Regions from separate parts of the Streptomyces sp. NPDC058246 genome, predicted to be linked through region 2. Evidence: riboswitches for the same ligand, from Rfam matches in the RefSeq annotation. Region 2 holds a riboswitch; each other region holds the start of a gene.
What was found. Region 2 has a riboswitch for cyclic di-AMP ahead of ACFVXA_RS04285 (NlpC/P60 family protein). Riboswitches for the same ligand answer to the same signal wherever they lie in the genome.
Positions count from the first base shown of each region.

Region 1: it holds a riboswitch for cyclic di-AMP, as region 2 does, so the genes downstream of both, ACFVXA_RS27245 (transglycosylase family protein) here and ACFVXA_RS04285 (NlpC/P60 family protein) in region 2, are expected to answer to the same signal.
Region 3: it holds a riboswitch for cyclic di-AMP, as region 2 does, so the genes downstream of both, ACFVXA_RS03235 (transglycosylase SLT domain-containing protein) here and ACFVXA_RS04285 (NlpC/P60 family protein) in region 2, are expected to answer to the same signal.
Region 4: it holds a riboswitch for cyclic di-AMP, as region 2 does, so the genes downstream of both, ACFVXA_RS10305 (M23 family metallopeptidase) here and ACFVXA_RS04285 (NlpC/P60 family protein) in region 2, are expected to answer to the same signal.

Region 1 covers NZ_JBHVWZ010000021.1:118,692-126,199, forward strand. The annotation lists gene eno (phosphopyruvate hydratase) at 1-397, opposite strand, end outside; gene ACFVXA_RS27245 (transglycosylase family protein) at 736-1,422, opposite strand; cyclic di-AMP (ydaO/yuaA leader) riboswitch at 1,427-1,635, opposite strand; gene ACFVXA_RS27250 (transglycosylase family protein) at 1,773-2,798, opposite strand; gene ACFVXA_RS27255 (cytochrome P450) at 2,990-4,516, opposite strand; gene ACFVXA_RS27260 (globin domain-containing protein) at 4,862-6,082, shown strand; gene ACFVXA_RS27265 (nucleoside triphosphate pyrophosphohydrolase) at 6,237-7,202, opposite strand.
Region 2 covers NZ_JBHVWZ010000002.1:385,367-392,874, reverse strand. The annotation lists gene ACFVXA_RS04300 (alpha/beta fold hydrolase) at 123-1,043, shown strand; gene ACFVXA_RS04295 (peptidoglycan DD-metalloendopeptidase family protein) at 1,275-2,930, shown strand; gene pcrA (DNA helicase PcrA) at 2,983-5,472, opposite strand; cyclic di-AMP (ydaO/yuaA leader) riboswitch at 5,865-6,037, shown strand; gene ACFVXA_RS04285 (NlpC/P60 family protein) at 6,046-7,215, shown strand; gene ACFVXA_RS04280 (tellurite resistance/C4-dicarboxylate transporter family protein) at 7,498-7,508, shown strand, end outside.
Region 3 covers NZ_JBHVWZ010000002.1:161,925-169,432, forward strand. The annotation lists gene ACFVXA_RS03225 (FAD-dependent oxidoreductase) at 1-721, shown strand, start outside; gene ACFVXA_RS03230 (HAD family hydrolase) at 1,011-1,910, shown strand; gene ACFVXA_RS03235 (transglycosylase SLT domain-containing protein) at 1,904-2,647, opposite strand; cyclic di-AMP (ydaO/yuaA leader) riboswitch at 2,651-2,813, opposite strand; gene ACFVXA_RS03240 (CocE/NonD family hydrolase) at 3,265-5,262, opposite strand; gene ACFVXA_RS03245 (hypothetical protein) at 5,282-6,310, opposite strand; gene ACFVXA_RS03250 (polyprenyl synthetase family protein) at 6,737-7,508, shown strand, end outside.
Region 4 covers NZ_JBHVWZ010000005.1:267,641-275,148, reverse strand. The annotation lists gene ACFVXA_RS10310 (M16 family metallopeptidase) at 1-477, shown strand, start outside; cyclic di-AMP (ydaO/yuaA leader) riboswitch at 725-885, shown strand; gene ACFVXA_RS10305 (M23 family metallopeptidase) at 898-1,662, shown strand; gene ACFVXA_RS10300 (GntR family transcriptional regulator) at 1,859-2,554, shown strand; gene ACFVXA_RS10295 (HPr family phosphocarrier protein) at 2,725-3,006, opposite strand; gene ACFVXA_RS10290 (GNAT family N-acetyltransferase) at 3,241-6,108, shown strand; gene ACFVXA_RS10285 (DUF5998 family protein) at 6,202-6,789, shown strand; gene ACFVXA_RS10280 (nucleotide pyrophosphatase/phosphodiesterase family protein) at 6,789-7,508, shown strand, end outside.

The DNA of each region.
Region 1 (7,508 bases), on a different contig from region 2:
ACAGCGGCAGGTCGCTGGCCTCGGAGGCGGCGTGCGCGACGGCGAGCGAGACGCCGAGGATGGCGTTGGCGCCGAGCGAGCCCTTGTTGTCGGTGGCGTCCAGGTCGAACATCGCCTGGTCGATCAGGCGCTGCTCGGTGGCGTCGTAGCCGACGAGCTCCGGGCCGATCTGCTCGATGACGGCGAGGACGGCCTTCTCGACGCCCTTGCCCTGGTAACGGTTGGGGTCACCGTCGCGGAGCTCGATGGCCTCGAAGGCGCCGGTGGAAGCGCCGGACGGGACGGCGGCACGACCGGTGCTGCCGTCGTCGAGGCCGACCTCGACCTCGACCGTGGGGTTGCCTCGGGAGTCCAGGATTTCCCGGGCTACGACGACGTCGATGGACGGCACGAGCATCTCCTTTATGGATGTGACGCGGGTACGCGGGGCCGGGGGCCCGTAGTGCACGGAGCCGCGGTCGGCTCCGCGAGACGAGCCTAACCGGCTCCGGGGGATCGGCCAGCCGGTCGACCACCCCTTGAGCAGAACTGAGGGTAAATATTGTTCCCGAACGGAACAAAAACGAAATGAAAAACCCCGCTCCGGTGCGTACGGGGGAACACGCACCGGAGCGGGGAGCCCGTGGGGACGGGGGGACCCTCACGAGGCCTCCAGTATGGAGGCCTCCGCCATGAGGGAGCTGTCACCCGGCTGAGCAATCCGCCGAGTGCCCGGCCGAGCGATCAGCCGCGCGATCAGCTGAGGTGCAGCTGCTGACCGGGGTAGATGAAGTCGGCGTCGTCGACGATGTCCTTGTTCAGCTTGAACAGCTGCTGCCAGCCACCCTTGACGTGCTTCTTCTCGGCGATCGAGCTGAGGGTGTCACCCTTGACGACCTTGTACTCGCCATCACCCTTCTTGACCTTCTTGCCGGTCGGCGTGGTGACGGTCTTCTTGGCCGCCGGGCGCTCCGTGGAACGCGAGGCGGGCTGCTCCGTCGTCCGGGTGGTGGTGCTCGGGGTCGTGCTCTGCGAGCTGCCGGACGAGGTGGAGGTCCCGCCGGTGTACGCGGCGCCGGACAGGCCGGTGCCGCAGTTCGGCCAGGCACCCTTGCCCTGCGCGGCGAGGACCTTCTCGCCGACGGCTATCTGCTGGGACTTGGAGGCCTGGTCGGCGGTGGAGGCGTAGGCGCTGCCGCCGTACGCGGCCCAGGTGGAGGCCGAGAACTGCAGGCCGCCGTAGAAGCCGTTGCCGGTGTTGATGGACCAGTTGCCGCCGGACTCGCACTGGGCGACCGCGTCCCACTCGGAAGAGGTGGCGGCGGAGGCGTTGCCGGCCGCCATCAGCGGGGCGGCGATGGCGACACCGGTGACACCGGCGAGCGTGGCGACACGGGTGGCCTTGGAAGGACGACGGTGCTTGCCCTTGCTGGAAAACAGCATGGAGAGATCCCCTCACCGACGCCTGCGAGGTGAGCTGTCGGGTTCGGGCGGGTGAGTGCCCGGTCGTACGCCACTGGCGTACGGCTTCACCCCAAGCCGCTCCCGGTCAACTACCGGGCACGGCGCTTACCTTGGGTCCCCCGCTCCTGCCTACGGCGCTGACGCGTCGACTGTTCCCGTACGGCCGTTGGCAGGATTCGGCGTTGCGACCGTCGGGGCCCGCTGTGGCGAGCGGTCATGACCGTAGACATGCGATCGCCGGAATTTCAAAGACGATCAGGGCTTCTGAGACTCATGTCTCACTCGCGCCAAACCGGACATTCCACAGCGAACCATGACGTGAACTCCCGCTACTTTTCGCCTGATTCAGCACCAACTGCAAGGCTCTGACCGGGGAGGATGAGGTCGGGATCGGAGCCGACCGTCCCCTTGTTCGCGGCATACAGCTCGGCCCATCCGCCCTTGAGGTCAAGGGAGTCGGCGATCGCCCAGAGACTGTCTCCGGCGCGCACGACGTACGAGCCGTCGGCGGAGTCACGGGAAGCGCCGGAGTCGCGCGAGGCGTGCCGCCCGGAAGGGCCGCCCGTACGGCCGTCGGTCTCGCCCCCCGTCGCGTCCTCGTCGGCCGTGCCACCGCGGTGACGCCCGGCGCCCGTGGACGCGCCGTCGGACGCACTCGAAGAGTCGCCGTTCTGCCCGGACTTGTCCGACTCGTCGCTCTTCGTGGTGGCCGGGTCCGAGCTGTCGGTTCCCTGTGAGCCGCCGGAGGAGGTGTCGGACTCCGTCGAGTTCTCGGCCGTACCTGAGGAGGCGTCGGACGAGGAGGGCGCGGGGGACGAGGAGGGCGATCCGGACGAATCATCCGATGTCGAGCTCGATGAATCCGCCGAACCAGATGAATCGGACAAGGAAGATGAGTCGGGCGAACCGGACGCGTCGGAGGAGCTCGACGTACTCGACGAGTCGCCCGCCACGCCCGTGTCGACCAGGACCGACCCCGAGTTCTTGCTGAGCCCGGAGAGCGGCCCGCAGGTGGGCCAGGCGGCGAGACCCTTGTCGTCGAGGAGCTTCTCGGCGATGGCTATCTGCTGCGAACGGCTGGCCTGGTCGGCGCTCGGGGCGTAGTCCAGGCCGCCGTACGACTCCCAGTTCTCCTGGGTCAACTGCAGCCCGCCGTAGTACCCGTTGCCGTCGTTCGCGCTCCAGGAGCCGCCGCTCTCGCACTCCGCGACCCGGTCCCAGGTGGTGCCGTCGGCCGCGCTCGCGCTGGCGGCGCCGAGCAGCGGGATCGCGATGGCCGATCCGGTCACTCCCGCGGCGACGATGAGGGCCGGGGCCTGACGGGGGCGACGGTGTCGGCCGTTCCCGGAGAGCATGCGGAAGCCTTTCGCGTGACAGCGGGTGACAACAGCGGCTACAGCGACAGCCGGGCCGTGTTGATGGGTGAACGTATCCGCACTCGAACGCTTGTCACAAGTCGATGCAGCGCAGATCACGTGAAGATCACAGAGTTGATGGATCGTCACCTTTTCGCTGCTGAGAGGCCACTCCCCGCCCTGCCCGCCGGTTACGGACGGGACAACTCAACCGGAGGCGTGAACTCCACGGGAAGTGTGCGCAATCCCCGCATAATGAGCCCGCCACGCCAGCGCAAATCGGCTGAATCTCCCGCGAGTTGTAGATCGGGCAGGCGGGTCAGAAGCGTGGCGAGCGCGGTCTGTCCCTCCAGGCGGGCGAGTGGCGCGCCGAGGCAGTAGTGGATGCCATGGCCGTACCCGAGGTGCTGATTGTCACGCCGCGAGAGGTCGAGCGTGTCCGGCTGCTCGAACCGCTCGGGGTCACGGTCCGCAGCCGCCAGTACGACGAGGACGGGGTCGCCGGGCGCGATGTCCTGCCCGCCGATCCGCACGGCCTCGGTCGCGAACCGCCAGGTGGCCAGCTCGACGGGACCGTCGTAGCGGAGGAGTTCCTCGACCCCGGTTTCGAGGAGACCGGTCTCCTCGGCGGCGAGCGAGGCCTGCAGTCGCCGTCGTTGCCCGGGGTGGGTGAGAAGGGCGTAGGTCCCGTTCCCGATGAGGTTGACGGTCGTCTCGAATCCGGCGAACAGCAGGATGAAGGCCATGGCGGCGGCCTCGTTCTCGGTGAGGTGCTCGCCGTGGTCGGAGGCGCGGATGAGCCCGGAGATGAGGTCTTCGCCGGCGGCGGGCCGGTCGGGGAGGAGCTGACGCTTGCGGTGGATCAGCTCGGCGAGATACCCGCGCATCTTCTTGACCGACCGCGCCACACCGCCCCTCGGCCCTCCCCCGTGCCGGATCATCATCCCCGCCCAGTCCCGGAAGTCGTCCTGGTCCTCGCGAGGGACGCCGAGCAGGTCGCAGATGGCGTAGATGGGGAGCGGGAACGCGAACTCGTGGATGAGATCGGCCGACCCCTTGGCGGCGAACTGGTCGATGAGGTGATCCGTCAGCTCCTGCACACGCGGCGCGAACTCCGCCACCCGGCGGGGCGTGAACGCCTTGCTGACCAGCCGGCGCAACCGGGTGTGGTCCGGCGGGTCGATGTTCAGCAGATGCGTCATCAGCTCGGCCTTGCGCTCACCGGGGATCCCCGTCTTCCCCTTGGCGTGCGCGGGCTCGTCGTGGTGCGCGGGGTTCTTGCTGAGCCGCGCGTCGGCGAGCGCCTGCCTGGCATCCGCGTACCGGGTGACCAGCCAGGCCTCCACCCCACTGGGCAGCCGCGTCCTGTGCACAGGAGCGTTCTCCCTGAGCCAGGCATACGCCGGGTAAGGGTTGGTGGCGAACTCCCAGGAGAAGAGTTCGGGAGCGGGGGTGGGGGGCTGGTCGGTGGGGGTGCTGGGGGGATGCTCGGCGGGGGTTCCGTGCGGTTGCTCGGCAGGGGTGCCGGGGGGCTGCTCGGCGGAGGTGCTGAGGGGCTGCTCGGCGGGGGTGCCCTGCGGCTGCCCGGCAGCGGTGCCGGGGGGATGCTCGGCAGCGGTGCTGGGGGACTGCCCTAGAGGGGTGCCGTGCGGCTGCCCGGCAGCGGAGCCGTGCGGCTGCCCGGCGGCGGTGCTGGGGGGCTGGGGATGGTCGGTCACTCTCCGACGGTATCCGGATCGGCCTGGCGGTAGCCCATGCGGCTCAGCCCGGCCGGCGAGTGCAGGGCCGGCTGATCGCGAACTGTTCCTCGATGTCGTCACCGCCGCGCCGAGGCCGGCGCGAGACGCACCCTGAGCGGCTCCCACTCCTCCATCGACATCGCCCGCACGACGGCCTTCGCCGGCTCCGCCAACTCCCCCTCGACCAAGCTCCCTTGCTCCCCGACACGCAGTCCCGAGGGTGCTCACCCCCGCCCTCCCCGAGCCTCACCCGCTTCACCCCAGACTGTCCGCAAATCGTCTGCTGTTTGACTGGGCGGCTCTGCAACTATCTACATTCGCGCCGTGGACCCCGAAATACTCAGATCCAGCTTCGCGGTCGTCGAGAGACGGGCCGAGTTCGCGGTCAAGTACTTCTACTCGCACCTCTTCCGGCACCACCCGGACGTCCGCGGGCTGTTCCCGCTGGACTTCCCGGAGGACATGGAACGTCAGCGGGACAGACTGTTCGCCGCCCTCACCCATGTGATGGAGCGGCTGGAGGACCCGAGGCTGCCTGAGTACTTACGCGAGCTCGGGCGGGACCATCGCAAGTATCTGGCCGAGCCCGAGCACTACGCAGCCGTGGGGGCGAGTCTGCTCGCCGCGTTCGCCGTCGTCGCGGGGCCGGCGTGGAGCGCGGAGGTCGAGAAGGCCTGGGCCGAGGCCTACGGAGCGATCACGAACGTGATGCTGCAGGGCGCCTGGGAGGCACAACAGCACGGTGAACCACCTTGGTGGGATGCCGAAGTCCTGGCCCGGACACGCCACGGCGACGACCTCGTCGTACTGACCCTGCGACCGCACCGCCGACTGCGCTACTCCCCCGGTCAGTACGTCAGCGTCAACATCCCCCGGCTGCCGGGCATTTGGCGGCCGTACTCACTGGCCAACGCGCCCCGCGCCGACCACACCGTCGACCTGCACATCAGCCGCGTCGAGGACGGCGTGCTGTCCAACGCCCTCGTCCGGCAGACCTGGGAGGGCGACGTCCTGCGGCTGGGCTCGCCCGGCGGCGGGCTGACCCTGCGCACCCCCGCCGACCGTCCCCTCACCCTCATCGCTGCCGGCACGGGATGGGCCCCCGTGAAGGCGCTGCTCCAACAGCTCCAACAGCTCGACGACACCTACGAGGCCCGCCTGTTCCTCGTCGCCCGCGACATCTCGTACCTGTACGACCGGGACGCCGTCGAACACCTGCAGGCCCGGCTTCCCCGGCTCGCCGTCACCTTCATCACCCCCGCTCCCGGCCGCCCCAAGGCCCAGGCGACCGAACGGCTCCTGACCGCGCTGGGCAACCGCGCCGGCTGGACCCGGCACGACGTGTATCTGGCCGGTCCGCCCAAGCTCGTCGCGGAAATCGGCGCGGCCCTTCCCTCGTTCGGCACACCCGCCGAGCGCATCTTCCACGACCTCCTCCCACCGACCGGCGAGGAACGCCCCCGCCCGGTGGGCCCGGCCGAGTGGCTTCTCGACCGCCCCCAGCCGGCCTGGCACAACCCGGCCGGCCGCGCCCCGCACGCGTAGCCGCCCGGGCGTCCCCGGTAAGACCTCAGCCCCTGCCAGGCCGCCAGGCGCTTCCTCAGCCCTCAGCGCGTGGCCCGTAGGCCGCTGTCTTCAACCGGCAACCCCTGTCCTCCGTTCTCAACCCTCAGCCCTCAGCAGGCCGCCAGGCGTCTCCTCAGCCCTCAGCATCCGTTTCCATCCCCGGCGCCGCCCCCTCTGTCACGCGAATCGCGTCCCGATAAGCCCGGCCCGCCGCCCGCAGCGCGGCCTCCGGGTCCACGCCTTCGGACTCGGCGCGCGCGGCTATGGCCAACAGCTCGTACCCGACGCCCTCGCCGGCCGGAAGCGGTACCTCAAGTCCGGCCGTGCGCACCCGGGATGCCAGCTTGGCGGCCAGGGCGAGACCCGGCTGGCCGAGTGGGATGCCCTCGGTGACGGACGTCCGCTGCTTCTCCTCGGCCTTCGTGCGCAGCCAGTGCGCCTTGACCTCCTCGGGGGTGGTGGCCCTCTCGTCGCCGAAGACGTGCGGGTGGCGGTGGATGAGCTTGGCGACGATGCCGCCCGCCACGTCGTCGATGGAGAAGGGGGCGTCCTCGTCCTCCTCGGCTATCCGGGCGTGGAAGACGACCTGGAGCAGAACGTCGCCGAGCTCCTCGCGCAGCTCGTCCCGGTCCCCCTCCTCGATCGCCTCGACGAGTTCGTACGCCTCCTCGATGCCGTACTTCGCCAGACCCTTGTGGGTCTGCTGGGACGACCAGGGGCACTCGGCGCGGATGCGGTCCATGACCTGGACGAGGTCGAGGAGGCGGGCGCCCGGCAGGTCGTACGAGGCGGGGAGCAGCTCCAGGTCGGGCATCTGTATGCGGCCGGAGCCGGCCAGCCGGGCCAGGCCGTCGGTGAGCCGCGGCTCACCCTCGCCGGTGGCGACGACGACCAGGGTGCGGCCGCCCGCGCAGGTGTCGACCAGCTCCTGAGCGGTCGGGGAGGCCTCGTCCACGGTGATGCCCGCCTCGCGCAGATACGGCAGCTGCGGGTGCGCGCCGTCCGCGCACAGGACCTGGTCGGCGGCGCGGAGGGCCTGCCAGGCGGGCCAGGACAACAGCCCGGGCGCGACGCGGTGGCTGGTGGTGAGCAGGACGATCCGACCGGGGCCGGTGGCGGTCGAGGCGCCGTCGAGAACCGCGGCCGCCTTCGCAAGGTCGCCGACGGGGCCGGTGGCGGGTACGCCGGCGTCGCGGCCGGTCACAGGCGCGTCGGGCCCGCTGGCGGTCGCGTAGCCGTCGGGCCCGGTCGCGGTCTGGTCGCCGTCGAAGCTGCTGGTTGCGTTCACCCCTCGAACGTAACTCACGCCGCCGACAGCCCCCGCAGTTATCCACAGGCCGGGTGGCCGACCCGTCGATCAGCAGGCCGGGGCGGCCTCACAGGCACCGGCGGACGCACGCCGGAC
Region 2 (7,508 bases):
CGTCAACGGCGCATCACCCGCCGTAGGCGCACCGTCGGCCACCGCCGTCACCGCCACCGTGGCTGTCCGTGAGGGCACACGGGGGACAGAGCGGTCCTCCGCGTGCCGACTGGAGGTCGGCCATGAAGGTCACCAAGGCAGGGTTGCCCTTTCTCCCCCTCTGTCAGCGCCTGTTTCCGAGCAGTCTGGCGGGGCTCTCGGTGGCCCTCCTGAAGGCGACGGTCCTGGAGCTCGCGATCCTCGCCGGGCACCTCCTCCTCTACCCCTCCGGCATCACCTCCGAGCGCCGCGCCACGCTCGCGCTCCCCTCGCCCGACGCCACCAGGCTGCCCACCGAGGCCAAGCCCCCGGTCGTCCTGCTGCACGGCTTCATCGACAACCGCTCGGTCTTCGTCCTGCTGCGCCGCAACCTCGCCCAGCACGGCAGGCAGCATGTTGAATCGCTCAACTACTCGCCGCTGACGTGCGACATCCGCACCGCCGCCGAGCTGCTCGGCCGGCACATCGAGGAGATCTGCGAGCGCACGGGCCAGGACCAGGTGGACATCGTCGGCCACAGCCTCGGCGGACTGATCGCGCGCTATTACGTGCAGTGCCTGGGCGGCGACACGCACGTACGCACGCTGGTCACGCTCGGCACCCCGCACTCGGGCACCCGTGTCGCGCCACTGCTGAACGCGCACCCGATCGTCCGTCAGATGCGCCCGGGCTCCGAGGTGATCGAGGCCCTGCGGGGGCCCGCACCGGGCTGCCGCACCCAGTTCGTCAGCTTCTGGAGCGATCTCGACCACATCATGGACCCGCTGGAGACGGCCTGCGTCGACCACCCGGACCTGCTCGCGCAGAACGTGCGCGTGAGCGGCGTCGGCCATCTGGCCCTGCCCGTGCACCCCGCCGTCGCGGCGGGCATACGGCAGGCGCTCGACATGGACGAGTCGGATCTCCGGGCGGCCACACCGGACGCCGTCCAAAACGCCGTGGCGAACGCGGCGCAGAACGCCGTCCGGACCGGCCCCCAGACCGGCGGACTGACAGTGGCCTGACGGCGTCCTGGCAGCGGGGCAACAGGCGCCGCACAGCCGCCCAACACCCCCGCGACGTCGAACATTCATCGAACGCCAGGCCAAAGGCGTGCCTGTGCTCCCCCGAAACACGGCCGAATGCCCGTTTCCTGCGCCGGGGAAACCTGCCGAAGATTGTCGCGCCCGCGTACCGCCGGGTACAGTCACCGCACTGCTCTGCCAGCCCCTGTTGTCGAGGCGAAAGAGAAGTTGGTGAACGACCGTCACCCGTCGGGGACCGTGACTCCCCCGGCTCCGGCTTCCGATGCCGCCTCGACGCTCTACGCGTCGTACGGCGGGCAGGAAACCCAGTACGGCGACTTCACCACGTACGACGGCTACACCGCCACCGGTTTCGACACCGGGACCAACGGCACGGGTACGGGTACGGGCAGCTACGCGACCGCGAGCTTCGAGACCGACCCCCTCTTCGGCGACCTGCCGGGCAATGGCACGGGGGCGGCGCACGGCACCGGCTCGTACGACGCCACGCAATGGAGCACCGGCAGCCACCAGACGCTGAACTACGACCCGTACGCGGCGCAGCACCAGGCGGCGTACGACACCGGCAGCTACGGAACGACCCCGTGGGCGGCCGGTTATCAGCAGCTCGCCGACATCCCCGCGCAGCATCCGGGCCCCGACGGTTCGGGCCAGTGGGACGCGACCGCCTGGCTCCAGCCCGAGCAGCCGCTCGACGGGACCCAGCAGTGGAGCATGCCGACCCAGGAAACCGGCGCGTACGACGCCACGCAGTGGAATACCGCCGGCGCCCACGACCCGTACGAGGCCTACGAACACCCGCAGCCCGAGGCATACGAACAGCGGCAGCACCCGCAGCACGATGCCTACGAGCAGCAGCAGGCACAGCCGGATGCGTACGAGCGGCAGCATCCGCAGTCGGATGCCTACGAGCAGCAGCACTCGCAGCCGGATGCGTACGAGCAGCAGCCCGAGTCCTTCGACCAGCAGGCGACCGCCACCTTCGAGCAGGTCCCGTACGAGCAGACCGCCGCCGCGGAGGACGAGTTCGAGACCGCGGACGACGGCGGCGAGGACGACGGGCCGCCACTGCTCGAGGACAGGGAAGAGGTCGTCCCGGCCCCGCGCACCGCGTCGCGGTCCGCCTCCCGCTCCCGTCGCCGCACTCCCGCGAAACGTTCCGCTCTGCTGACCGTCGCCGTGCCCTCGGCCTGTGTGATGGGCGTCGCGGGGATCGCCGCCGCCTCGGTGGGCGGCATCGGCGGAAGCGACAGCAAGGACACCACGGCCAGCGCGGCCGACGCGAGCTCGGTGAAGCCGTCCGCCGCCAACAACAAGCTGGACACCCAGTTGCAGAGTCTCTCCGCGGGAGCGGACGACTTCGCGGACCGGGCCAGCCGGACGCAGGAACGTATCGACCTCAAGGCCCAGCAGGAGGCCGAGAAGCAGAAGGCGGCGGCGGAGGCGGCCCGCAAGGAGCGGCTGCGTCCGAAGTTCGTGCTGCCGGTCACGCAGAAGGGGCTCAGCGCCTACTTCGGCCAGGCGGGCATCAACTGGATGTCCGTGCACACGGGCATCGACTTCCCGGTCTCGTACGGTACGACGGTGATGGCCGCGACCGACGGGACCGTCCGCACGCAGTGGAACAGCGCGTACGGGAACATGGCGATCGTCACCGCGAAGGACGGCACGGAGACGTGGTACTGCCATCTCTCCAGCTACCGGGTCCCCTCCGGCACCACCGTGAAGGCCGGTGATCCCATCGCCTACTCCGGGAACTCCGGCAACTCCACCGGACCGCACCTGCACTTCGAGGTCCGGCCGGCCGGCGGCTCGGCGATCGACCCGCTGCCGTGGCTGCGCAGCCACGGCCTGGACCCGACGTAGGACGTCGGTCAGTCGCAAGGCGAACGCCGGGCCCCACCGTCCGCCGTAGCGGCTACAGCTTCTCCACCGGCGCGTACCGCAGCAGCAACCGCTTCGGCTTGGCCTCGCCGAAGTCGACCGTCGCCTCCGCGTTCGCCCCCGTCCCCTTCACGCCGACGACCGTGCCGAGGCCGAACTGGTCGTGCGTGACCCGGTCCCCCACGGCCAGCGAGACGACCGGCTTCTCGGAGACCCCGCGGCGCGTCGCGAATCCGGAGGCTCCCGAGGCGGCGGAACGCGCGCGGGAGGAGGACAGGGTGGCCGCGACACCCGAGGCCGGTCCGGACGGCATGGGAGCCGTCGCACCCGTGCGCTTCCAGTCCAGATGCGTGGCCGGGATCTCCTCCAGGAAGCGGGACGGCGGGTTGTACGAGGGCTGCCCCCACGCGCTGCGCATCGAGGACCGGGTGAGGTAGAGCCGCTCCCGCGCGCGCGTGATGCCGACATACGCCAGGCGCCGCTCCTCCTCCAGCTCCTTGACCTGTCCCAGCGCGCGCATGTGCGGGAAGACGCCGTCCTCCATGCCGGTCAGGAAGACCACCGGGAATTCGAGGCCCTTGGCGGTGTGCAGGGTCATCAGGGTGATGACGCCGTTGCCGTCCTCCTCGTCCGGGATCTGGTCGGAGTCGGCGACGAGCGCGACCCGCTCCAGGAACTCGGAAAGTCCGCCCGCACTCTCGCCCTCACCGGTCTCCTGCTCGAACTCCAGGGCCACCGCCGCGAGTTCCTGGAGGTTCTCGATACGGGTCTCGTCCTGTGGGTCGGTGGAGGCCTGCAGCTCGGCGAGATAGCCGGTGCGCTCCAGGACCGCCTCCAGGACGGTGGCCGGACCCGCGCCGGACTCGACGATCGTGCGGAGGTCCTCCATGAGCGTGTTGAACCGCTTGACCGCGTTCGTCGAGCGCGCCGCCATCCCGTACGCCTCGTCGACGCGGCGCAGGGCCTGCGGGAAGCTGATCTTCTCGCGCTGCGAGAGCGCGTCGATCATCGCTTCGGCGCGGTCGCCGATGCCGCGCTTGGGGACGTTCAGAATGCGGCGCAGCGGGACCGAGTCCTCGGGGTTGGCCAGCACCCTGAGGTAGGCCAGGACGTCCCGGACCTCCTTGCGCTCGTAGAAGCGGACGCCGCCGACGACCTTGTAGGGCAGGCCGACGCGGATGAAGATTTCTTCGAAGACACGGGACTGCGCGTTCGTACGGTAGAAGACGGCGACGTCGCCCGCCTTGGCCTCGCCCGCGTCGGTGAGACGGTCTATCTCTTCGGCGACGAACTGGGCCTCGTCGTGCTCGGTGTCGGCGACATAGCCCGTGATGTTCGAACCCGCGCCCGCGTTGGTCCACAGGTTCTTGGGGCGGCGGGATTCGTTGCGCTCGATGACCGCGTTGGCGGCGGACAGGATCGTCTGGGTGGAGCGGTAGTTCTGCTCCAGCAGGATCGTCGTCGCGTCCGGGTAGTCCTCCTCGAACTGGAGGATGTTGCGGATGGTCGCGCCGCGGAAGGCGTAGATCGACTGGTCGGCGTCACCCACGACACACAGCTCGGCGGGGCCGAGGTCGCCCTCGCGGGGCGGCTCGTCCTCGGCGCGGCCGCCGTGCGCGGGGCCGACGAGCTCCCTGACCAGGGCGTACTGCGCGTGGTTCGTGTCCTGGTACTCGTCGACCATGACGTGCCGGAAGCGGCGGTGGTAGTGCTCGGCGACGTCCGGGAAGGCGCGCAGCAGGTTGACCGTCGTCATGATCAGGTCGTCGAAGTCGAGCGCGTTGGCCTCGCGCAGGCGGGACTGGTACATCGCGTACGCCTGGGCGAGGGTCTTCTCGAAGCCGTCGGCGGCCTGGGCGGCGAAGTCCTCCTCGTCGATCAGCTCGTTCTTCAGGTTCGAGATCTTGGCGCTGAACGACTTCGGCGGGAAGCGCTTGGGGTCGAGGTCGAGATCACGGCAGACGAGCGCCATCAGACGCTTGGAGTCGGCGGCGTCGTAGATCGAGAAGGACGACGTGAAGCCGAGCTTCTTGCTCTCGCGGCGCAGGATGCGCACGCACGCGCTGTGGAAGGTCATCACCCACATCGCGCCCGCCCGCGGGCCGACGAGGTGCTCGACGCGCTCCTTCATCTCGCCCGCGGCCTTGTTCGTGAAGGTGATCGCGAGGATCTGGCCCGGGTGGACATCGCGCTCGGCCAGCAGATACGCGATCCGGTGCGTGAGTACGCGCGTCTTGCCGGAGCCCGCGCCGGCCACGATGAGCAGCGGGGAGCCGGAGTGCACCACGGCCGCGCGCTGGTTCTCGTTCAACCCGTCCAGCAGCGCCGCCGCGTCCACGGCGGGCCGGTGCGCGCCGTCGCGGTAGTACGCGTCCCGGTCCGGGGGCACGTCGAACTTCCCGCCGAACAGATCGTCCGGAACCGGCTCCGGTACGTGATCGTCCTCGGGCGGCGGGGGCTCTTCCTCATGGGCCCGGGAGGGCTTGAGGTCCGCCAGGAAGCTGTCATCAAAGAGGCTGCTCATCGCTCTCCGAGTCTAGAGCGCCCCACTGACACCCCGCCGCCACCCCGAAAACTCCGCACGTGCACGAGACGCGTACGAGCGCCGGTGACGCCGCCGGTGACGCCGCCGGTGTCCGCCGGCGACACCGGCGGACACCGGCCTCACCCTCCGAAATCGGCGCGTAACGGTCGGCGATCGAGCGGGAAGCGCCTCTCGATGAACAGCATCAACCAGGTCAATTCACTACAGAACACACCGGTCCACTCGCTCCGAGGGGTGCGCGGGGCCGGGGTCGCGAAAAAGGTCACGAAAATGTATCGGGCATATCGCACATCAACCTTCACAGGAGCCACACGAGTTGGCTAGCGTTCCGGTCAGGCCGCTCGACAGCAACCGGCGAACGTCGCCGGGCCGTGCGGCCTCCGCCGAGTTCGGCGTGCCCTCGCGGCAGCCGGAGCCGGGGACCCACCGACCTTGGGGTGAATCGGTCCAACTGCCTTGAGGGGCAAGGACCGTAGGGCAAACCTTCCGGAACCACCCGCCCGAACCCGACAGCTAACTCGGTAGGCGGATGACGGAAGGAGTCGCCCCCTCGTGGCGTCGCATCGCACATCGCGTCCTACGGGTACGCGCGTAGCAGGCATACGGACCCCCGCCGCCCTGGCGACGGCGGCCCTCACCTCGGTGGCCCTGCTTTCCCAGACGGCGAACGCCGCACCCTCGGCCGATCCCAAGCCGAGCCTCGAAGAAGTCGAGAAGAAGGTCAACGACCTCTACCACCAGGCCGAGACGGCCACCGAGAAGTACAACGCGACCAGGGAGAAGGCCGCCAAGCAGCGGCAGCGTGTCGACACGCTCCTCGACGACGTCGCGCAGCGCACCGAGAAGCTCAACACCGCGCGCGAGGAACTGGGTACGTTCGCGGCGGCGCAGTACCGCACCGGGGCCGCCGCCCCCGACACCGCGACCCTGCTGCTCGCCGACGATCCGCAGGACTACTTCGACCAGACCCAGCTGATGAGCCGTCTGACCACCCGCCAGAAGGCGGCCGTCGACGACTACGTCACGGAACAGGCCGCCACCACGAAGAAGCGTGCGGAGGCGTCCAAGAGCCTTCAGACGCTGACCACTTCGCAGAACGCGCTCAAGACGTCCAAGGCCGACGTCCAGCGCAAGCTCTCCGAGGCCCGCGAACTGCTCTCGGAGCTGACCGCCGAGGAGAAGGCGCGGCTCGCGGCGATCGAGAAGAAGAAGCAGGAGGCCGCCGAGCGCAAGGCGGCGGAGCTGGCGCAGCAGCAGGCCGCGGCCGCCGCGAAGAAGGCGGCCCAGGAGTCGTCGCCGTCGCCGGGCACCACGACCGGCTCGTCCGGCTCCACCGGCTCGACCGCCACCGACTCCTCGTACGCGACCAAGGCGGCGAAGGCGCTCGCGTTCGCCCGCGCACAGGTCGGCAAGCCGTACGTCTGGGGCGCGACCGGCCCGGACTCGTACGACTGCTCGGGCTTCACCCAGGCCGCCTGGAAGGCCGCCGGCGTCACGCTCCCGCGCGTCACCTACGACCAGGTGAACGCCGGCACGACCGTCTCCCTCGCCGACGCCCAGCCCGGTGACCTCGTCTTCTTCTACGACGACGTCAGCCACGTCGGCCTCTACATCGGCAACGGCATGATGATCCACGCGCCGAAGCCGGGGGCGTACGTCCGCGAGGAGTCGATCTACTACGACGGCACGTCGGCGATCCACAGCGTGGTGCGCCCGGCGTAGGCCACCTGGGCCGGTCGCGGGGCACGCGCGCGTGGGGCACATCGCGCTTCACGCGCGCGTGCGCCGGTGACTTCGTGGCCCATGCGCGCGGCGGTCGGCGTTTCGTGCCCCACGCGCGCGTGTCGGCGTTATCATGCCCACGCGCGCGCGTCGGCGTTATCGTGCCCACGCGCGCGTCGGCGTTTTCGTGCCCCACGCGCGGCGCGCGGCGGTCGGCGTTTTCGCGCCCCACGCGCGCGTGCCCCGCGGGTGACGCGATCGGAGATCCCTAGCATCGGGCGCATGTCAGCGAT
Region 3 (7,508 bases), 220 kb from region 2:
CCCCACGGGGCCGGTCTCCCACAGCTCCCAGAACCATGACCTGACCCGGTTCTCCGGGAAAGAACTGATCGTCGTCGGAGCGGGGCAGTCGGCGCTGGAGACGGCGGCGCTCGCGGCGGAGGCGGGTGCCCAGGTGCGGGTGGTGTCCCGCGGCAAGGGTGCCGTCGCCTTCGGCGCCGCCCCGTGGCAGCAGCCGAAGCTGCGCCCCGAGTCGCCCTTCGGGCGCGCCTGGTCCCTGTGGGCGCTCAGCTACTACCCGCAGCCTTACCGCTACCTGCCCGCCCAAGCCCGGCACTACCTGGTCCGCCGGGTGCTCGGTCCGCTCGGTGCCTGGTGGCTGCGCGACCGGTTCGAGGGCAAGGTCACCGTTCGCGAGATCGACCGGATCGTCGGCGCCGGGGCCCCGGAGGGCAGCCCCGTCCTCTCCGTCCGGACCCACGGCGGCCGGGTCGAGGAGCTCTCCGCCGACCACGTCATAGCCGCCACCGGCTATCGCGTCGACCTCGCCGCGATGGACTTCCTCGGGCATGAGCTGCGCACCGAGCTTGCGGTCAGCCGGGGTACGCCGAAACTCGGCGCGGGCTATCGGTCCTCCGTGCCCGGGCTGTACTTCACGGGGCTGCCCGCGGCGGCCTCGTACGGGCCGGTGATGCGGTTCGTGTGCGGGACGGAGTTCGCCTCACCGCGGTTGGCGAAGCACTTGGTCGCCGCGCACAGGTGAGGTGGGGCCAGGGGGCGCCCTTTGCGATGCGGGTGCGCCCCCTGATCTCCGGTCAGCGCCCCGGCCGTCGGCCGTCCTTGGGAGTCAGGACTCCTTGGAGAGGGTCCAGGCGCCCGAGCTTCTCGGTGGGGCGTCACGCCCAAAACCGCTCCGGGTAAGTCGGTATGGGTCGAAGTGGATGCCGTACGGCCGCTGCCGCCCGTGCGGTGAACGGCGTTGCGGACGGGATACCGGACGTCGTCCGGTTCACGCCGGGCCGATGAGGCGTTCGATCCGTATTCTTCGGATCATGGCCGCTCCGACTGCATATTCACTCATCGCCACTGACCTGGACGGAACGCTGCTGCGCGGCGACGACACACTCTCCGACCGGTCGCGCGCCGCGCTGGCGAGAGCCACGGCCGAGGGAGCCCGGCATCTGGTGGTGACGGGACGGCCGGCGCCGAGGGTCCGGCCGCTCCTCGACGAACTCGGCGGCGAGGGACTGGCGGTGTGCGGGCAGGGGGCGCAGTTGTACGACGCCGGGGCGCACCGTCTGCTGTGGTCGGTGACCCTGGACAGGGAGCTGGCGGAGACCGCGCTCGGCAAGATCGAGGCGGAGGTCGGGATGCTCTACGCGGCGGTCGACCAGGACGGCGTGGACGGCCTGACGCTGATCGAGCCGGGGTATGTGATGCCGCACCCGACGCTTCCGGCGGTACGGGTGCGGCGGCGCGACGACCTCTGGACGGAGCCGATCAGCAAGGTGTTGCTGCGTCACCCGTCCTTGTCCGACGACGAGTTGGCGGCGGCGGCGCGGGGAGTGGTCGGTTCGCTGGCGACGGTCACCATGTCGGGGCCGGGCACCGTCGAACTCCAGCCATGTGGCGTGACCAAGGCGACGGGGCTCGCCCTGGCCGCGGAGTACCTCGGGCTCAGCCCCGCCGCCACCCTCGCCTTCGGTGACATGCCCAACGACATCCCCATGTTCGACTGGGCCGCCCGCGGTGTCGCCATGGCCAACGCCCACCCCGAACTCAAGGCGGTGGCCGACGAGGTGACTTTGTCCAACGAGGAGGACGGAATCGCGGTCGTGCTCGAGCGCCTCTTCGGAGCCCGGGCGATGGGCCAGGAGACGGTCCAGGAGACGGCCCGGCCGAAAGCCTGGGAGAAGGCCCGGGCGACGGCCGGGGGGAACGTGTCTCAGTAGGCGCCGTTGACGTTGTCGATCGAGCCGTACTTCGCCGCCGCGTAGTTGCAGGCGGCCGTGATGTTCGCGACCGGGTCGTAGGGGTCCATCGCGGTGCCGGCGACGTGGTAGGCGGCGAAGGTCGGGTCGATGACCTGGAGGAGACCCTTGGACGGGATACCGGCGGCGGCGTTGGAGTCCCAGTTGTTGATGGCCCGGGGGTTGCCCGACGACTCGCGCATGACGTTGCGGTGGATGCCGTTGTAGGTGCCCGGTATGCCCGCCTTGGCCATGATGTCCAGGGACTGCCTGATCCAGCCGTCGAGGTTGTTGGCGTACGTCTTGGCGGAGGCCTGGGTGGCCGTGGTCGCGTTCGTCGTCTTGCTCGCCACGGTCGACTTGAGGGTCTTCGTGCCCACCGTCAGTGTCAGGCCCGGGCGGAGCAGTGCCGGGTTGCTGCCGATGACCGCTCTGTTCGCCTCGTACAGCTTCTTCCAGCCGCCGCTCGTGGGGTTCTTCTGGGCGATCTTGGTCAGGGTGTCGCCCGCGACCACCTTGTAGGTGATGAGCTGGACGTCGGGGATCGTGGCCGTGGCGGTCTTCGCGACCTGTGCCGGCGCCTGTGTGGGCTGAGCGGCGTGCGCGCCGGTGGCGCTCACGAGCGGAAGTGCGAGCGCGACTCCGCTCGTGCCTGCGGCGACCATGCCGCGGGTGAGAGGGCTGGTTCTGGGGCGGCGGTGCTTGCCTCGTGCGGGCATGACGTATTTCCTCTCCGGCGCCTGCGAGGTGAGCTGTCGGGTTCGGGCGGGAGGTGCCCGGCCGCGCTGGGGGGCGCGGCTTCACCCCAAGCCGTTCCGGTGTCCCGGGACGGCGGCTTACCTGGGTCCCCCGCTCCTGCCGTGCGTGCATGGGTGGGTGGGTTTCCGGGCGGCGGCAGGATTCGGCGATCCGCTCGGATCGGGGCGAACGTATGCGAGAGCACATGTCGGGAACAAGGTCTGATTTCGCGGCGAAGATCGCTTTCGCCTGCATAAGGGCAGGGTAAAAGGTCCGTTTGTGCCGGAATTCGATCCTCAACTTGCCTTTAGCAAAGGGGGAGTCGATGGGGGTGCTGAAAAGCCCTACTTATTCCCGGCGTGACCCAATTCACGCGACCAAGCCCAATCAAAGCGGCGAGTCGGCCAATTCGGGCATTACGGTTCGAGCCTTCGGGCGGTTCCCCGGCTCCCGGCTGGCTCCCGGCTGGCTCCCAGCCGGCGCCCAGTCGACCCCGGGCAGGTCTATCGGGTGCCCAGTCGGCCCCGGATGCGTCCTGGCCGGCTCCCGGTCGGCCCCCGGTAGGTCCTGGCCGGCGCCCAGTCGGCCCCAGCGGGTCCTAGCCCGCCGTCCGCCGGATCCTCTTCTCCCACGTCCGATGGAAGACCACCTCGCCGCCGTCCTTGCAGATCACCTCGTCGGAGGTGATGAAGTGCTCGGCGTCGCAGGTGATTTCGGATGTTGTCGTGATGTGCGCGTCCCAGGGCAGGTCGGGGCGGTGGAGGCGGATCGACCAGGTCGAGCGGGCGCGGGCCGAGAGGGGGTCCGACTCGTCGATCGTGTACGTCTCCTGGGCGTCCTCGGTGTATTCGAGGCCGTCGGGGTGCACGTGGGTGCCCCCGTAGCGCGGGTCGACGTCCAGGCGCCAGGTGCCGGCGGCCACGTCGCGGACGACCAGGCGTTCCGGTCGGGGTTCGTCCAGCGTCGCCGGGACGGCCACGCCGAGGGGTTCGGCCTCCTCCGGTTCCTCGAAGGTGAGGGTGGGCGTCGACTCCCGTGCCCTTACCGGGAGTTCGAGGCTGCTGGCCGTCGGGTCCAGCGTGAAGCCGGCCTCGGAGCCCGGCTGGGGCCAGATCCAGGGCCAGTACGCGGAGGAGACGGCGAGGCGGATGCGGTGGCCCGGCGGGAACGCGTACCCGATGGCGTTCAGATCGAAAACCACGTCCTCCGTAGTGCCCGGTTTCCAGGGAACCGCCTGGTCGCGGCCATGGCGTGCTGACAGGTTCAGGACACCTCGGGTGACGAGTGTGGAGGCTCCGCCGGGGGCCACGTCGCAGAGGCGGGCGATCACCTGGCCCCGCGGGACCGGCGACGTCAGCCGCAGACGGACCTGAGGTCGGCCCAACACCCAGGTTTCCTCAGGCACTTCGAATTCGAAGCACGCGGACCTCGCGTCCTCCTCCCGCTGGTCCGGCGGCAGATCCGCGTCGTTCCCGAAGGGGGTGAAGCGGCCCGCGTCCACCCCCGTGTGCTGCGGGGAACGGACCAGGACCGGCGCCCCCCGGAGCGCGTACGAGACGGGGTTCACGGCGGGCGAGGGCCAGCCGGGGTCGCCCACCCAGCGGCCCGGAAGCTCCGGGTACACCGTCGCCGGGGGATGCGCGTCCATCACGTACGAGCGGAGGACGGGGGTGGACAGGGCTCCTGTGTCGATGCCCTTCAGGTGGTGGTCCCACCAGCGCAGGGTCTCCTGGAGGAAGCCGATCGCCGGGCCGGGCGGCAGGCCCCGGTCGGGGTACTGGTGAGACCAGGGGCCGATCAGGCCTCGTACCCGATCGGAGGGCAGGTTCTCGACCAGGCGCAGCACGGTGTCCCGGTACGGGTCGTGCCAGCCGCCGACCGCGAGGACCGCCGCCCGGATCGCGCCGTAGTCCTCGCAGACGCTGCCGTGCCGCCAGTACGCGTCCCGGGTCTGGTGGGAGAGCCAGGTGTGGACGTACGGGGCCACGGCCTCCAGGCGTTTCACCCACAGGTCGCGCCACATCACCTGGCCCACGTGCACCGGGTCCGGCGGGCGGGAGACGAAGGCGAGCATGGTGGCCGCCCAGGCGTGCATGTCGACGGCGAGGACGGAACCTCCCATGTAGTGCACGTCGTTGTCGTAGCGGTCGTCCGTCGAGCAGACCGTGACGATCGCCTTGAGCGGCTCGGGCGCGAGGGCCGCGATCTGGAGGGAGTTGAAGCCGCCCCAGGAGATGCCGAACATGCCGACCTTGCCGGTGCACCAGGGCTGGGACGCGAGCCAGTTGACGACCTCCACCCCGTCGGCCAGCTCCACCGCCGAGTACTCGTCGGTCGGCATGCCCTCCGAGTTGCCGTGCCCGCGCACGTCCACGCGCACGGAGGCATAGCCATGGCCCGCGTACCAGGGGTGGCGTTGCCAGTCGCGGGGCGCGGTCCAGTCCGTGAGGCGGTGGGGGAGGTATTCGAGGAGCGCGGGTACGGGTTCGTCGGTCAGCGGGCGCCAGACGCGGGCGTACAGGCGGGTGCCGTCCGCGAGCGGGATCCAGATGTCCTCGTGAGTGGTCTCGTACGGGAAGGACGTACGGATGTGCATGAGCGTCACCCCAGTGGCTTCAGTGGACCGGGTGCATCGTGCGGCGCAGCCACGGGGCGAGGGCCACGAGGGCCATCACGGCCAGGCCCGCGGCCACCGCGATCGCACCGTTGACGCCGGAGCAGGCGGGCTCGGAGACGTCGTCGTACCGCTTCACCGTCTGGGCCTGGATGCCGCCTGCGAGGGCGAGGGACAGGAACCAGAGGGACATGGTCTGGCCGGCGAAGGCGGCGGGGGCGAGTTTCGTGGTGGCGGACATACCGGAGGTCTCCAGGAGGACGTCGCCGAGGCCGAGCAGCGGATACGGGCCGACGATCCACCAGGCCGACATCAGGTCGTCGTCGCTGTCACCCCTCTGGCCGCTCTGGCCGCTGTGGCCCCTGGTCCGCAGCGCCATCAGGAGGAAGGACAGGCAGCCGAGGGCGACCCCGATCGCGACCCCGACCCCGACCCCGACCCCGATCGAGGCGTGCGGCCGGCTGTGGCCCATCCGGACCCGGAGCGCGGCGACCACCGGCGCGAGGGCGAATTCCGCCGCGTTCCTGCGTCCGGCCAGGTGACGACGGGCCGCCGCGTACGGGATCGGACCGGACGTCATGCCGATCGCGGCGGCGGAGAACCCCCGGTCCCGGCCCTGGTGGTCGCCCAGCCGGCCGGTGATCAGGGGGCCCGCGAAGGCGCCGATGTCGATCGCATGGTCGGCAAGCTCTACGCCACCGACGACGACCGCCGCGACGCCGGCTTCGCAGGGCTCGAGCAGGCCGGTGCCCGCGCTGATCAGACCCGGGCCGGCCCAGGTCATGGCGGCCGTGGGGACCGCCTCGCCCACGGCGACACGGGCATGGCCGCGGGCGCGGCGGCGTCGGTCTCGGCCGCCGGTGTCGGCGAAGTAGAGGACCAGGATCGCCCGCATGCCGAGGAACGAGAAGCGCTCCCAGACCTCCAGGCCGGAGAGGGTGAGCAGGCCCCGGGGCCGGCCGAGGAAGGCATGGTCGTCGGCCGGGGGCGGCCGGCTGCCGGGCTCGGTGTCGACGGCGCTTCGGGACACGGGGGTCTGCCTCTTTGCCAGTGGGTACATATACGTTCGTATCGGCTGATCACGAACATACCGTTCGTAATCCGGCACCGCCCGGGTGCGGAAGGGTGCCTGCGGGTCGGGTGTGATGTGCCTGCCGGGCGGACGTGGGGGTGCCTGCGGGTCGGGTGTGATGTGCCTACCGCCCGGGTGCGGAAGGGTGCCTGCCGATCGGGTGTGATGTGCCTACCGGGCGCACGCGGGGGTACCTGCCGGTCGGGTGCGGGGTACCTGCCGCCGGAGCGAAGTCGCGCGAGGGACGGTGGGCGCTCGTGGTGATCGAAACGTGACCGGATACGCTGACTTGAGTGATGGCAGCGACACATCGACAAACCGTGTCATCGACCGAATGATCGACCGAGTTCGCCATGTGATCGTCAGCAGACAGGAGAACCTCTCGTGACCGTCGTCGGGCCGTTCGGGCTGAGCGTGCGGGACCAGGCTCTCGAAGCCGATGTCCAGGCCGGATTGGCGGCTGTCGAGGAGGGTTTGCTCGAAGCCACCAAGAGCGAGGTCCCCTTCATCACGGAAGCCGCCCAACATCTCGTGCGGGCCGGCGGGAAGCGGTTCAGGCCGCTGCTCGTCACGCTCGCCGCGCAGTTCGGTGACCCGTACGCGCCGGGTGTCGTGCCCTCGGCGGTGGTCGTCGAACTGACCCATCTCGCCACGCTGTACCACGACGACGTGATGGACGAGGCGGAGGTGCGGCGCGGGGTGCCCAGCGCCAACACCCGCTGGGGGAACTCGGTGGCCGTCCTCACCGGTGACTTTCTCTTCGCGCGCGCCTCGTACATCCTGGCCGACCTCGGGCCCGAGGCCGTGCGGATCCAGGCCGAGGCGTTCGAACGGCTCGTCACCGGGCAGATCCTGGAGACCGCGGGGCCGCGCGACGGTCGCGATCCCGTCGACCACTACCTCGATGTGCTGAGCGGCAAGACCGGGTCGCTGGTCGCCGTCGCGTGCCGGTTCGGGGCGATGATGTCCGGGGCCGACGAGACGGTCGTGGACGTGCTGACGCAGTACGGGGAGCGGCTGGGGGTCGCCTTCCAGCTCGCGGACGACGTACTGGACATCGCGTCCGACTCGCACGAGTCCGGGAAGACGCCGGGGACGGATCTTCGGGAGGGAATCCCCACGCTGCCGGTGCTGCGGCTGCGGGAGCGGGTGGAGC
Region 4 (7,508 bases), on a different contig from region 2:
GAGGAGAAGGGCTACACCTACGGAGTGCGGGCGTTCGGCCAGGTCCTGCGCGCCGCGCCGGACGGCACCGGCATCGCGATGCTCGCCATCAGCGGCTCCGTGGACACCCCGAACACCGGCCCGGCGCTCGACGACCTGTGGAAGGTGCTGCGCACCCTCGCCGCCGAGGGCCTGACGGACGCCGAGCGCGACGTCGCCGTACAGAACCTGGTGGGTGTGGCACCCCTCAAGTTCGAGACCGCCGCGGCCGTCGCGAGCACGCTCGCCGACCAGGTCGAGCAGTACCTGCCGGACGACTACCAGGCGACGCTGTACCAGCAGCTCGCCGCGACCGGCACCGTGGAGGCCACCGCGGCCGCCGTGAACGCCTTCCCGGTCGACCGTCTGGTGACCGTCCTGGTGGGTGACGCCGCGCAGATCGAGGAGCCGGTCAAGGCCCTCGGAATCGGTGAAGTGACCGTCGTACGGGCCGAGTAGCGCGGCCCGGCTCCACGAGGGGCCACCCGAGGACCCAGGTGACCGAAGCGTCACCTGGGTCTCCGTTTGCCCGGACTTCGTCCCCTCATCGCGGACTTCGTCCCCAAGGTGTCCGTATTGGTAGGGAGGTTGCCTGTCTGCCCTGTGGCATGCGCTACAAAAGCCGTGATCCGTTTGTCGATTGAAAGATGTCCCGTTTAGCGTCGGTCCGGCTGTTCGTCACGCAGTGCGCCGCGCCCGCGGCACCGGACAGTCATCGCCGAGTCCCCGTACGGCGCGAGCCAGGGGAGCCGGGGACCCATACGCAGTCCCTGGGGTGAATCGGACGCCCTCCCTTGGAGGGGTCCGTAGGAGACCTTCCTGCTCCGAACCCGTCAGCTAACCCGGTAGGCGAGAGGGAAGGAAAGGATCAGCCCCTACATGGCGTTCATCTGTGGCACCGGGAAGCATCGTCGACCGGGCCGCGCACAGCGCACGACCGCCAACGCCGTCGGCGTCGCCGCGCTCGCCACCACCGGTGTCATCGGAACCCTCGCGTCCCCGGCCCTCGCCGCGGAGCCCTCCGTCGAGCAGACCGGCCTCACACCCGTGATCACCATCGGCGACACCATCGCCGAGAAGATCGACGCGCAGGCCGCCGCCCAGCAGTACGCCGCCGACGAGGCTGCGGCGCAGAAGAAGGCCGAGGAGGCCGCCCGGAAGCAGGCCGCGAAGAAGGCCGAGCAGGCGCGTGAGGCCAAGGAACGCGCCGCCCGCGCGGCCGAGCGCAAGCGCCTCAACTCCTTCGTCCTGCCGATCACCGGTTCGTACATCTCCACCGGCTACAAGGCCGGCGGCAGCCTCTGGTCCTCCGGCAGCCACACCGGCGTCGACTTCCACGCCGCGTCGGGCACCCCGGTGCACGCCGTCGGCTCCGGCACTGTCGTCACGGCCGGTTGGGGCGGGGCCTATGGCAATCAAGTAGTGATCAAGATGCACGACGGCACGTACACCATGTACGGCCACCTGTCGTCCATCGGTGTCTCCGTGGGCCAGACGGTCACCCCGGGCGGGCAGATAGGCCTCTCCGGGGCCACCGGCAACACCACCGGGCCGCACCTCCACTTCGAGGCCCGCACGACCCCGGAGTACGGCTCGGACATCGACCCCGTCGCCTACCTCCGCTCGCACGGTGTGAACGTCTGACGAGCGCGTCACCTCTTCTTCGGCCTTCCGATGCCCCGGCTCAGCCAGCCGGGGCATCGTCGTTTCACGCGGCCGCCTGTCCAAAAAATATCCATGGATTCCGGCCCGCCATCGGAAATTCAGGCTTTCTGCAATAGAGTCACTGAACAAGCGTCAATCGACGGCGTTTCACGGGGATTAAAGCGGAGGTCCGGTCATGCGTATTCCGGCGCACTCGGTATGCACGGCGATCCGTGACGACATCGTCGCGGGGGTCTACGAGCGAGGCGGCCGGCTCACCGAGGAACTGCTCGCCCGCCGCTACGGCGTCTCGCGCGTCCCCGTGCGCGAGGCCCTGCGCACCCTGGAGGCCGAGGGCTTCGTGGTCACCCGTCGGCACGCGGGCGCGTGCGTCGCGGAGCCCACCGAGCAGGAGGCCTCCGACCTGCTGGAGATGCGCATGCTCCTTGAGCCGCTGGGCGCGGCGCGGGCCGCACAGCGCCGCACCGAGGCCCACCTCAAGGTGCTCCGAGGCCTGGTCAGGCTGGGTCAGGAGCGGGCCAGGAGGGGGCACAGCGAGGATCTGCGTTCGCTGGGCGGCTGGTTCCACGAGACCCTCGCGCAGGCCTCCGGAAGCTCCGCGCTGACCTCCACGCTCGCCCAGCTGCGGCACAAGATCGCCTGGATGTACGCGGTCGAGGCGCCGGCCAACCCCGCGGAGTCCTGGGCCGAGCACGGCGGCATCGTGGACGCCGTCGCGCGCGGGGACAGCGAGCGGGCCCGGGCGATCACGGCGCTGCACACCGAGCGCGCCACGGCCGCCCACCGGCTCCGCTTTCCCGGCGGCGGAGATCGACCGGAACGTGTGAGGAGTTCGCAACATCCCGTAAACATGACGGGCCTGCGGCATTAACACGAGGGCCGTATACAAAGAGAAGTAATTCGCGGGGGATTATTTCTGCTGCCCGCAATCCGGAAAAGCAAAGGGCCCGCCCGATGTTTTCGGGCGAGCCCTTCGATATGTCTCCGAAATGTGTGCTGGGTGACGCCCTGGGGGCGAAGGCACCGCTACGGAGGCGTTGCTCAGACGGTCTCGGGAAGCTCCTCGAGCCCCTCGGAGACCAGCTTGGCCAGACGGTCGAGGGCGGCGTCCGCACCCTCGGCGTCGGAGGCGAGGACGATCTCCTCGCCGCCCTGGGCGCCCAGGCCGAGGACCGCGAGCATGGAGGCCGCGTTGACGGGGTTGCCGTCGGCCTTGGCGATCGTCACGGGGATGCCGGAGGCCGTGGCGGCCCGGACGAAGATGGAGGCGGGGCGGGCGTGGAGGCCCTCAGCCCAGCCGACGTTGACGCGGCGCTCAGCCATGTGATGCTGCCCTTCAGTGTTCAGGGTTGTCTAGACCAGTGTCCCATATCGTGAAGCGTGCCCGGAGCGGCCGTGGGTCCCGTCCCGATCCAGAAGGCTGCTTGCGTTCCCTCAAGATCCGGAAGGGTCCCCGCGTTCCGTCCCGAGTGGTGTCGGATCGCGGCCTCGATCCGACCTCCGTCCCCCACAGACTGCCTCGCGCCGTTGTCGGACGCGAGCCGTACTCTGGGGCCCATGCAGACCTCGTCGGACCGGCACGAGTACCCCGCCCACTGGGAAGCCGACGTGGTGCTGCGCGACGGCGGGACCGCACGCATCAGGCCCATCACCGTTGATGACGCCGAGCGCCTGGTCAGCTTCTACGAGCAGGTATCGGACGAGTCGAAGTACTACCGCTTCTTCGCGCCCTACCCGCGACTGTCCGCCAAGGACGTCCACCGCTTCACGCACCACGACTTTGTGGACCGGGTGGGTCTCGCGGCCACGGTGGGCGGCGAGTTCATCGCCACCGTACGCTATGACCGCATTAATGCCGACGGCCTGCCCGCGTCCGCTCCCGCCGACGAGGCCGAGGTCGCTTTCCTCGTGCAGGACGCGCACCAGGGGCGCGGTGTCGCCTCCGCCCTCCTCGAACACATCGCGGCCGTGGCCCGCGAGCGCGGCATCCGCCGCTTCGCCGCCGAGGTGCTGCCCGCCAACACCAAGATGATCAAGGTGTTCACGGACGCCGGGTACCAGCAGAAGCGGCACTTCGAGGACGGTGTCGTACGCCTGGAGTTCGACCTCGAACCCACCGACCGGTCGCTCGCCGTGCAGCGCGCGCGGGAACAGCGCGCCGAGGCCCGGTCCGTGCACCGGCTGCTCGCGCCCCGCTCGGTCGCCGTCATCGGTGCGGGCCGCACCCCGGGCGGGGTCGGTCGCAGCGTCCTCACCAACCTCCGGGACGGCGGATTCACCGGCCGTCTGTACGCGGTGAACAAGGCGCTGGAGGAGAAGGAGCTCGACGGCGTCCCGGCACACCGCTCCATCCGCGAGATCTCCGAGCCCGTCGACCTCGCCGTCGTCGCCGTGCCCGCGCCGTACGTCCCGGAGGTCGTCGCGGAGTGCGGTGAGCACGGGGTGCAGGGGCTGGTGGTCGTCTCCGCCGGGTACGCCGAGAGTGGGCCCGACGGGCGCGAGCGCCAGCGCGAACTGGTCCGCCAGGCGCGTACGTACGGGATGCGCATCATCGGGCCGAACGCCTTCGGGGTCATCAACACGTCCCCCGATGTGCGCCTCAACGCCTCGCTCGCGCCCGAGATGCCGCGCCCCGGCCGGATCGGCCTGTTCGCCCAGTCCGGTGCCATCGGCATCGCGCTGCTCTCCCGACTGCACCGGCGCGGCGGCGGTGTCACGGGCGTGACCGGCGTGTCGACCTTCGTCTCCTCCGGCAACCGGGCGGACGTCTCGGGCAATGACGTACTTCAGTACTGGTACGACGACCCGGACACCGACGTCGCCCTGATGTACCTCGAATCCATCGGCAACCCCCGCAAGTTCACCCGCCTCGCGCGGCGGACGGCGGCGGCGAAGCCGCTGGTCGTGGTGCAGGGGGCGCGGCACGGTGGCGCGGCTCCCCAGGGACATGCCGTGCGGGCCACCCGGTTGCCGCACGCCACCGTGTCGGCGCTGCTGCGGCAGGCCGGGGTGATTCGGGTGGACACGATCACCGAGCTCGTCGACACGGGACTGCTGCTGGCGCGCCAGCCGCTTCCCCTCGGGCCCCGGGTCGCGATCCTCGGGAACTCCGAGTCGCTGGGGTTGCTCACGTACGACGCGTGTCTTGCCGAAGGGCTCCGGCCGCTTCCTCCGTCGGATCTGACCACGGGGGCGTCGGCGGAGGACTTCCGGCAGGCGCTGTCGGAAGCCCTCGCCGACGGGGGGTGTGACGCTGTGGTGGTGACCGCCATTCCGGCGGTGGGGGAGACGTCGGCGGCCGACGAGGCGCTGGCCCAGGCTCTCCGCTCTGCCGCCACGGCGTTTCCGGCGAAGCCGGTGCTCGTGGTCCACGTCGAGCTCGGCGGGCTTGCCGAGGCTCTGTCCGCTGCCGCCGTCACCGCACCACAGGCCGGCCCGAAGGCACCCGGCACTGCAGGCGGCGCCCGCCCTTCCCCACTCTCGGCCTCGCCCGAGCGGGGTGCCCCCCGTCGCCCTGCGGAAGGCCTGCCCACCGCGGCAAGCGGCGACCCGGAGTCCGACCCCCGCCTCATCCCCGCCTACCCCGCCGCGGAGCGTGCCGTCCGGGCCCTCTCGCAAGCCGTGAAGTACGCCCAGTGGCGGCGCGATGCCGGGGAACCCGGGAGGGTGCCGGAGTATGAGGACATCGATGAGAAGGGGGCTGCCGGGCTGATCGACGGGCTGCTCGTACGGGGGGAGGGGCTGACCCTCGGCGGCGAGGAGACGGGCGCCCTGCTCGGTCGGTACGGCATCGACGTACGCCGGGCGCTGCCCGCACCCACGCCGGACGCCGCCGTGGCGGCCGCGCGCACCCTGGGCTACCCCGTGGCCCTCAAGACCACCGCCCCGCACCTGCGGCACCGCGCCGACCTGGGCGGCGTCCGGCTCGATCTGGCGGACGAGGAGCAACTGCGGCGGGCATACACGGAGTTGACCGAGCTGTTCGGGACGCCGGAGGAGCTTCGGCCGGTCGTGCAGGCGATGGCCCCGCGCGGGGTCGACACCGTCGTACGGGCGGTGATCGATCCGGCGGCCGGCGCGGTGCTGTCGTTCGGGCTCGCCGGTGCCGCCTCGGAGCTGCTCGGGGACATGGCGCACCGGCTGATTCCGGTCACCGACCGGGACGCGACCTCGCTCGTCCGGTCGATCCGGACCGCGCCGCTCCTGTTCGGCTGGCGGGGCTCCGCGCCGGTCGACACGGCGGCCCTCGAAGAGCTGATGCTGCGCGTGTCCCGGCTGGTCGACGACCACCCGGAGGTCGTCGCGGTCTCCCTGGAGCCCGTGGTCGTCGCCCCGCGCGGCCTGAGCGTGCTGGGTGCCACCGTGCGGCTGGCCCGCGCGCCCCTCCGCGACGACCTCGGCCCGCGGACGCTCCCCGTCGTCTGAGCCGGCGCTCATCCGCTCGCGCATCCGTTCCGTCCACGACGGACAGCCGCGAGCGGTGCCTCGCAGTCAGTGGGCCCCCGTAGGATGGACGTCATGGCCAAGACCAGTACGACGACCCAGGGGCTGCGAGCGGCGATCGAGCGCAGCGGCTACTACCCGGCCCTCGTGGCCGAGGCGGTGGAGGCCGCGATCGGCGGCGAGACCATCCGGTCGTACCTGGTTCACCAGGAGACCACGTTCGACGCGAACGAGGTGCGGCGGCACGTCACCGTGCTCGTCCTCACCGACAACCGCTTCATCGTGAGCCACACCGACGAGCAGAACGCGGACACGACGTCGCCGACGCCCTACGCCACGACGTCGACCGAGTCGGTGAAGCTCGGCCGGATCTCGTCGGTCGTCGTCAGCCGCGTCGTCGCCAACCCCGAGTCGTACACGCCGGGCACGCTGCCCCGCGAGGTCGTCCTGACCATCGGCTGGGGCGCCGTCTCCCGTATCGACCTGGAGCCCGCCGCCTGCGGCGACCCCAACTGCGAGGCGGACCACGGCTACACCGGCAATTCGACGGCGGACGACCTGAGCCTGCGGGTCAGCGAGGCCGGGGACGGTCCGGAGACGGTCCGCCAGGCCCTCGCCTTCGCGCAGTCCCTCTCCGAGGCGACCGCGGACATCACGCGCTGATGGCACTGCCCGCCTGGGACCACCCCGAACCGCTCGCCGTCGACTCCGCGCCCGTCCCCGAGTACGGCACCGGTTCGCTCGCCGACCTGCTGCCCACGCTGGCCGCGGGCATGGCCGTGCCCGGCATGACCGCCGCCATACCCGAGCTGACCGAGGCCGACCGGAACTGCGTCTTCCTGATCGACGGCCTCGGCTGGGAGCAGCTGAAGGCGCACCCCGACGAGGCGCCCTTCATGACGTCGCTCCTGGCGTCCTCCCGCGGGGGCAGCGGCCGACCGATCACGGCGGGTTACCCGGCGACCACGGCGACCTCCCTCGCCTCCGTCGGCACCGGCCTGCCGCCCGGCGCGCACGGCCTGCCCGGTTACACCGCGCGCAACCCGGCGACCGGTGCTCTGATGAACCAGCTCCGCTGGAACCCGTGGACCGACCCGCACGCCTGGCAGCCGTACCCCACGGTCTTCCAGCTGGCCGACGCGGCCGGTGTGCACACCGCCCAGGTCTCGTCCCCGACCTTCCAGAACACCCCCCTGACGAAGATCGCGCTGAGTGGCGGCACGTTCCACGGGCGGCTGTCCGGCGAGGAGCGCATGGACCTCGCGGCCGAACAACTGGCCGCCGGGGACCGCTCGTTGGTCTACACGTACTACGCCGAGGTGGACGGCAAGGGCCACCGCTTCGGCGTCGACTCGGACCCGTGGCGCGGCCAGCTCATGTAC